Regions from separate parts of the Psychrobacillus sp. FSL K6-1415 genome, predicted to be linked through region 2. Evidence: riboswitches for the same ligand, from Rfam matches in the RefSeq annotation. Region 2 holds a riboswitch; the other holds the start of a gene.
The links. A riboswitch is a leader RNA that binds a small molecule or an ion and turns the genes downstream of it on or off. The one in region 2 is predicted to bind S-adenosylmethionine.
Positions count from the first base shown of each region.

Region 1 (4,360 bases), 1.7 Mb from region 2:
GCCAATCCATTAAACCACAAGTATAGTCCATTTCGTGGAACTGGAGAATTTAAAAAAGCGGCAGCCAATTTCTATAAACGAGAATATAATGTTGACATTGACCCTGAAACTGAAGTAGCGATATTATTTGGCACTAAAATTGGCTTAGTAGAGCTCCCGTTGGCACTGATGAATGAAAATGATTTAATGCTACTTCCTGACCCAGGCTATCCTGATTATTTATCTGGGGTAGGACTTGCTAATGTAGCGTTTGACACGATGCCATTACTCAAGGAAAATAATTTCCTTCCTGATTACAGTTCCTTAACAGAGGAGCAAAAACAAAAAGCTAAACTTATGTACTTAAATTATCCAAATAACCCCACTGGCGCTATCGCTAATTTAGACTTTTTCCAAGAAACTGTTTCGTTGGCAAAAGAAAAGGACATTGCCATTGTCCATGATTTTGCATATGGTGGAATAGGTTTTGATGGAGAGAAGCCAATTAGTTTCTTACAAGCTGATGGTGCAAAAGACGTAGGTATTGAAATGTACACATTGTCCAAAACGTATAATATGGCTGGCTGGAGAGTTGGTTTTGCTGTTGGGAACGCTAAAATTATTGAAGCTATAAATATAATTCAAGACCACTTATTTGTTAGTCTCTTCCCTGCCGTACAGGATGCTGCAACGGTTGCACTCAATAATAGTCAAGAATGTGTAAAGGAATTAGTGGATTTATATGAGGGCAGACGAAATGCTCTTATTGAATCTTGTAACAGTATTGGTTGGCAGGTGAATGCACCAAAAGGTTCCTTTTTCGCATGGTTACCTGTTCCCGATAATTTTACAAGTGAAGCTTTTGCTGATTTACTTTTGAACGAAGCCGATGTAGCAGTTGCTGCTGGTAATGGGTTTGGTGGATACGGCGAAGGGTATGTTCGCGTGGGTTTATTAGTGGATGAAGTTCGATTAAGAGAAGCAATTACACGCATTGGAAAGCTTAATTTATTTTAAAAAAGTGCAGCCCATTAATATAGGGCTGCAATTTTCATTTATGTAGATGATTAGGTTTTTCTTTATTCGTTTCTACAGGATAAAACTGATTAGCTCCTGTTTCTTCGTCAAACTGTCTCTTAAACTCCATATCAACAGTTTCTGCCAACACTAGGTCTACTGTAATAACAGGATTTTCACCTTTAATAAAATGACCACCAAAAATATTGCCATTTTGGTCACATATTGTACCGTGGAAATGCGTTTCAAATTGATCATCTCTTTGGCATACAACTCCTGTACCCTGCAAGAACTCAATTGGCCCCTCTTTCACAACAAGATTATTGTATCCTACACCTATAGGGGAATCTTCATTTGGTACTAAATACACAAATCCACATCTTTGAAAACTACCAAAACAACTAAGAATTGTAGCGGATTGAATTCCATTTACTTTACACAATTCCTCTATCCCTTCCAGCAGATCAGTTCCATAAACTAAACGTGCGCTCACTATCTTCCCTAGCTGCCCTACAGCATAATTTGCTCTAATTTTTGACAACGCTTACACACTCCCTATGTATAATTATTTATTGTTATTAAACATAAACTAATTCGAATGATATATGCAACTATAAAAAAAGTCTGTTGACTTTAATAATTTGATGTAGTAAATTATATTTTATGAACTGTTGGAAAACTTAATAGCTGATATCTCTTATCAAGAGTAGCTGAGGGACTGGCCCTATGAAGCTCGGCAACCATCCATATATTTTTTGTATATGGAAAGGTGCTAAATCCTGCAAAACATTTTGTTTTGATAGATAAGAGAGGACAAACGTATGTATGCGCCTCTCTTTCTACTGGAAGAGAGGCTTTTATATTTATACAACGTTCTTAATAATTATTCGGAGGAATGACAAATGAAAAAGATTGGTTTTTTATTATCAACGGTATTATTAACTGGAACTCTTGCAGCTTGTGGGTCTGACGCTGCGTCAGAAGCTAAAGCAATCAATGAAGACAAAATAGTAGTAGGAGTAACTGCCGGACCACATGAACAAATTGTAGAAGTAGCTGCAGAAGTGGCAGCTAAAGATGGTTTAGAAGTAGAACTTAAAGTATTCTCTGATTATATTCTACCTAACACTGCATTATCAGAAGGTGATTTAGATGCGAATAGCTATCAACACGAACCTTTCCTAGACACGTTTAACGAGGATCACAGTACTGACTTAGTACCAGTAGGAAAAACAATTTTAAATCCAATGGGTGTATATTCAGAAAAATATAAGTCAATTGATGATCTACCAGACGGTGCAACTTTTGGTTTGCCAAATGATCCAACGAATGGCGCGCGTGCACTATACATTTTAGAAGAACATGGCTACATCAAAATTAAAGAAGACAAAAGAGAAACAGCTAGTATTTATGACATTGAAGAAAATCCAAAAAACCTGGAATTTATTGAACTAGAAGCTGCTCAAATACCAAAACAATTAAGTGAAGTAGATGCAGCTGCCATTAATACGAACTTTGCACTTGAAGCAGGAATTAGCCCAAAAGAGGACTCTATATTATTAGAATCTTCTAACTCACCTTATGTAAACTTTGTGGTTGTTCGTGCGGAAAATAAAGATGATCCAACGATTCAAAAATTTGTAAAAGCATATCAATCGGAAGAAGTACGAAAGTTTATCGAAGAAGAGTTTAAAGGTTCTGTATTAGCTAGCTGGGACGAATAATGGACTTGAAAACGTTACCGACTTCGGTAGCGTTTTCTTTAGAAAGGAAGATAGTAAATGATTGAGTTAGAAAATGTATCGAAAGAATTTAAAAGCAAGAGTGGAATAGTAAAGGCAGTAAACCAAGTAAATATTCAGGTAAATAAAGGAGAAATTCATGGAGTCATTGGATATAGCGGTGCTGGTAAAAGTACACTGATTCGATGCGTAAATTTACTCGAACAGCCAACGGAAGGCAAAGTTTTTATTAACGGTGTTGAACTTACTTCCCTTCCCCTCCCTAAATTGCGTGAAACCCGCAATAAAATTGGCATGATATTTCAAGGATTTAATCTATTAAAAACAGCAACTGTTTATGATAATATCGCCATTCCACTTAAGCTACTTGGATATAATAAAGCGCAAGTAAAAAAACGAGTGGATCAATATTTAGAAATAGTTGGATTAACTGACAAGCATACAAACTATCCAAACCAGTTATCTGGTGGCCAAAAGCAGCGTGTTGCAATTGCCCGTGCACTAGCGCAGGAACCCGAAGTATTGCTTAGTGATGAAGCAACAAGCGCACTGGACCCAGAAACTACTGATTCCATATTAGATTTGCTTCTAAAGATAAATCGAGAATTAGGTATTACTATACTTTTAATCACGCATGAAATGAATGTCATTCAAAAAATTTGTGATCATGTATATGTCATGGAAAATGGAGAAATTGTTGAACAAAATACAGCTATTAATCTATTTACTAACCCTACACACCCTACAACTAAAAAGTTTTTAAATACAATAAGTCAGCGTAATTTATCCACTTCTTTAATTTCTCAGTTAAATGTTACGGGTGCAGTCACTCGCTTAACATTTGTCGGAGAAAGCACTGGAAAACCTTTATTAGCTGAAGTAAGTCAAAAATTTAATGTCCAACCGAACATATTAACTGCCAATATTATCGAACTTAAAAATGGCATTGTCGGAAATATAGTGGTCCATTTAATTGGCGACAAGGACCAGGTTAGAAATGCTATACACTATTTAGATTCTCAAGGTGTAGCAACGGAAGAACTGGAGGGACAGTCTCATGAGTAGAATCGATCAATTTATAGAACAATGGCTACCGATTATTGGTGAGTCTGTTGTACAAACATTTCAAATGGTGGGTATCTCCCTATTTTTCTCTGTATTAATCGGGATTCCATTAGGTATTTTAATCGTCCTGACTAGACCTGGCCAGGCATTAGAAAACAAATTTATATATCAAATTACTAATTTAATCATAAATATTGTACGTTCTGTTCCCTTTATCATTTTACTATTTTTCATAATTCCTTTTACAAGATTAATAGTTGGAACAACTATTGGAGTTCAAGGCGTTATCGTGCCATTAGTAATTTATACAGCACCATATATTGCTAGACTAATGGAATCTGCTCTTTTGGAAGTGGAAAATGGTGTCATTGAGGCTTATACCGCTATGGGTATTAGTACACGCGCAATCATTTGGAATGTCTTACTTCGAGAAGCTCGACCTTCTATCGTTTTAGGATTAACCATTTCAACGGTCAGCTTAATCGGTGCTACAGCAATGGCAGGTATGGTTGGTGCAGGTGGTTTAGGTGACTTGGCATATCGTTTCGGACATTTAC
Region 1 covers NZ_JBBOOQ010000001.1:1,900,132-1,904,491, reverse strand. The annotation lists gene MKY60_RS08865 (pyridoxal phosphate-dependent aminotransferase) at 1-996, shown strand, start outside; gene MKY60_RS08860 (PPC domain-containing DNA-binding protein) at 1,031-1,537, opposite strand; SAM riboswitch class I at 1,691-1,806, shown strand; gene MKY60_RS08855 (MetQ/NlpA family ABC transporter substrate-binding protein) at 1,899-2,720, shown strand; gene MKY60_RS08850 (methionine ABC transporter ATP-binding protein) at 2,778-3,803, shown strand; gene MKY60_RS08845 (methionine ABC transporter permease) at 3,796-4,360, shown strand, end outside.
Region 1: linked by a shared signal. The riboswitch ahead of MKY60_RS08855 (MetQ/NlpA family ABC transporter substrate-binding protein) and the one ahead of MKY60_RS01215 (O-acetylhomoserine aminocarboxypropyltransferase/cysteine synthase family protein) in region 2 are both predicted to bind S-adenosylmethionine.

Region 2 (4,360 bases):
TCTATTTCCAACATATGGCGTATCAAAATCTTCTAAGTCCAATAAACCTAGATATTTACCTTCCTTCACTAAAAACAGACTCGTTAAGTAAGGAGTTTGTCCAAGCTTTTGGAAATCAAAACATAAACTATCAGCCAATGAAATATACTGCATTCGTTCACGAATATGTTGAAGACTTACTAGCACTTCTTGTTCAAAATGTAGAGGGTTATTTTCGAAATCATAATCATTAAAGAACGCATAAAATCCACCAAGTGCAGAATCCGCATGAATATGGATAGGTTTCAAATTATATTTACCTTCGAAAGCTGTGGCCATTTCTTTAATTGCTTTTACATCGTCAATAGCAAAGTTATCTGTTGCACCAGTAGTTGCAACTATATACACAGGAATGCCGCCTTTTTCAATAACTTCCGTTAATCGCATTTCCAGATCTTCCATGTCCATAGAATGATCCGCCCCAGCTTTGACACGAACAAGATGATTGCTTCCAATACCAACAGCCTCTACAGACTTCAATAAACTATAATGTGCATTTTCAGATGCAAAACAGTATAAGTTATTTGGAACGCCTTCTTCTTTTGCGTTAGGGAACTGTTTTGCTATTGCCATACGCAAGCCACTGAACACAGCGCCTTGACCGCCCCAAGTTGTATAACCAAAGCTTTCAGTAAAATCATATCCAACTAGCTTCGACATCATGGAGACCACTTTTACTTCACATTCAGCTGCAGCTGGTCCGTAAACATCCCATAAGTTATTACCATTTAATAATGAGTTAGTTAATAGTCCAAGGACGCCGGGAATACTTGCCATTGGCAAAACATTTGTTACGAAGTTTCGTGTATGATATGGATGACCCTTCATTAAATCAGTCAATTCTCCAACTACTTCGTCCATTCCTTTGCTATTTAGCGGTACTTCGTAATCTTCCATTAACTCTTTATAAAAGTTTGCGGAACGTTCTTGTATCGGTCCAAGCATCGTTTTATTTGGGTCTTTCAAAGCATCCATGGATGTTAATATTGTTTCTACGTAGCCTAATAGCTGTTCTCTCTGTTTTCCATTACCATCTTCACTTTGGAAAAGCTGTTGTATATTCTTCATTTTTTCACCCTTCTTGGTCAATATTTACTATCGTTAGATATATCTTATAGTTCGTTATACTCCCGTATAGTATATACTTATTAGACTATAAAAGACTAGAAATTTCGTCACAAATTGAAAATAAAGAATACTTTAGAATATTTGTAATATTTATGCAAATGGAAGCTTTTGAAGGGGATAAGCAAAATATTTTTTAACTTTTTGAAAAAGTGTTGACAAATAGTTTGATAGAAATCTATACTGTGTAACAAGATGGAAAACTAAATTTAAATACTCTTATCAAGAGTGGCGGAGGGAATAGGCCCTACGATGCCCGGCAACCAACAAGTTCTTAACTTGGAAAGGTGCTAAATCCTACAAATTCTAATACGAATTTGGAAGATAAGAGGAGGAACATGCGAATTTGCACCCTCTTCTTAATTGAAGAGGGTTTTTTGTTTGTTCTAATCCTCCTTCGCCTCCATAAGCGTCCATCTAAACTACATTTTAGGAGGAATTCAAATGACAAATCTTCAAAAAGAAACACTACTTTTACATGGTGGCCAACAACCAGATCCAGTGACAGGCTCACGAGCAGTACCTATTCACAAGACTACATCATTCGTATTCAAAAATACAGAACATGCGCAAAACCTATTTGCTCTTGCGGAAACTGGTAATATCTATTCTCGTATTACGAATCCAACGGTGGATGTTTTTGAACAAAGAATTGCATTATTAGAAGGAGGGACAGCAGCAGTTGCACTTTCTTCTGGAATGGCAGCTATTGCATTTTCTATTTTAAATATTGCAGGAGCGGGAGATGAAATTATTGCTGCCGAAAATTTGTATGGTGGCACATTTAATTTATTCGCTCATACATTGCCGAGATATGGAATTACAGTGAAGTTTGTAGATTCAACTAATCCAGAAAATTTCCGAGCAGCAGTTACGGATAAGACAAAAGCGTTTTTTGCAGAAATCATTGGAAACCCTAGCTTAAATGTATTAGATGTTGAAAACGTAGCAGCTATTGCTAACGAAGTAGGAGTTCCATTGTTGGTAGACAGTACTTTTGCTACTCCATATGGATCGAATCCTATTAAGCATGGTGCACATGTAGTGATTCACTCGGCAACTAAATGGATTGGCGGTCATGGAACAACTATAGGTGGGGTTGTCATAGATGGAGGAAACTTCAATTGGGACTCTGATAAGTTCCCTGGATTCACACAGCCGGATGTAACCTACCATGGTTTAAGATACGGAATAGATGTTCCGAGCGTAGCGTTTGCAGTGAAATTACGTGTTCAATTGCTTCGTGATTTTGGTCCAACTCTAAGTCCTGAAGCCGCTTTCTCCTTTCTACAGGGATTAGAAACACTTCATTTACGCGTACCAAAGCACAATGAAAATGCGCAGAAAATTGCGGAGTACTTAGAAAACAATGAACAAGTGACTTGGGTTAATTACTTAGGTTTAGAAAGTCATCCTTCACATGAGCTTGCTAAAAAATACTTGCAGAATGGTTTTGGCTCGATCCTAACTTTTGGGGTTAAAGGTGGTAAAGAAGCAGGACGCAATATTATCGATAATATAGAAATTTGGTCGCATGTAGCTAACGTTGGCGATGCCAAATCACTAATAATCCACCCAGCATCTACAACACATCAGCAGTTAACTCCAGAGGACTTAGTGAAATCGGGAGTTTCAGAAGACTTAATCCGCTTGTCTGTAGGGCTAGAGGCAGTCGAAGATTTACAGACTGCACTCGATAAGGTACTCCTAGGAAAAACAAATGTCCTCTCTAGGTAGAATTTTATTGATAATTGAGTGAAAATAGGCTACAATATGTAAAATAGTTCTTCTAATATAACTGCGAATAAATTTTACTAATAAAAGCAAATTGGAACTCAATTGTGCGGATTCATTTGGAGGAGATAGCATGGCGACGATAAAAGCAGCAATCCTAGGTTTCGGAACAGTGGGGCAGGGTATTTACCACATTGTAAATGAAAAAAGAGAAGATCTTAAAAAGTCTTTAGGCTTAGATTTAGAAATTAGTGCGGTTCTCGTAAACAATGTTGGAAAAGAGAGAATAGCTACACCCGGTGTCCTAGTTACTGATAACTTTGAGGATATTATCAATATTCCTGGTCTTCAAATAGTCTTCGAGGCAATCGTAAATGAGGAACCTGCATATAACTATCTATGTAGAGCGATTGATAAAGGGTGTCACGTTGTAACAGCTAATAAAGTGATGTTTTCCAAGTATAGTATCCCATTGCATGAGCGTGCAAAGTCTCGTGGAGTATTTATCGGATATGAGGCAACAACAGCAGGCGGAGTTCCGGTTATTAAGACATTGAAAAACTTACTACAAGTTAACTCAGTAAAAAGAATTCAAGGTATCTTAAATGGCACATCAAATTACATTTTGACACAAATGAGACAAGATGAATGTCAATTTGATGATTCATTAAAAGAAGCGCAGGACCTTGGCTATGCAGAAGCAGATCCATTTAACGATGTGTCCGGGCAAGATGCATTCCGTAAACTGATGATTCTAAGTGCACTTGCGTTTAAAAAACAGCCCAATTGGAATGATGTTCGAGTAGTAGGTATAGACGAAATCTCATTAGAGGACGTCCGTAAAGCGAAAGAACAGGGACTACGATACCGTCACGTGGCAGAAATAGAGCAAGACGAAAATGGAGAACTATACGCTTCCGTAGGACCTCAGCTCGTAGGACCAGATCATCCTTTATACTCGATTGAAGGAGTAAACAACGCGGTGGCATTAGATACAAACTATATTGGAACATTAACATTAGTCGGTCCAGGAGCAGGAATGTATCCAACGGCAAGTGTAATGGTAGAGGATTACGCGGAGATAATCGGTAAAAGAGCAGGTTTTTTCATTACGATCTAAGTTTAATTTTAGTGGTACCAGAGTCAATTTCATAATTATTTATTACCATAGAAAATACTTATATTTATGTGATATTATCGGTTTATTTAAAGTGGACTTTGTTGATTGGAGCGCAAGTCGGCGACTCCAGTGGGAATAGCAAATGTTTTCTGCACCGATAGCGAAGCGACAGGTGCACGAGCTGAAAGCCCTGCAGGAAAGACATTAGTCAAACTTTGTTTGACCAATGTCTTTGCGACGAGTAACCTCAGGAGCATATGTTTTTGCAGTGACGAGGAGATTGAAGCTGTGCCCACGGAAAGCGTCCGCCTGGAGCGGAAATCAACAGTAGTATGGATGACC
Region 2 covers NZ_JBBOOQ010000001.1:239,370-243,729, forward strand. The annotation lists gene MKY60_RS01210 (pyridoxal phosphate-dependent decarboxylase family protein) at 1-1,107, opposite strand, end outside; SAM riboswitch class I at 1,381-1,495, shown strand; gene MKY60_RS01215 (O-acetylhomoserine aminocarboxypropyltransferase/cysteine synthase family protein) at 1,609-2,901, shown strand; gene MKY60_RS01220 (homoserine dehydrogenase) at 3,032-4,018, shown strand.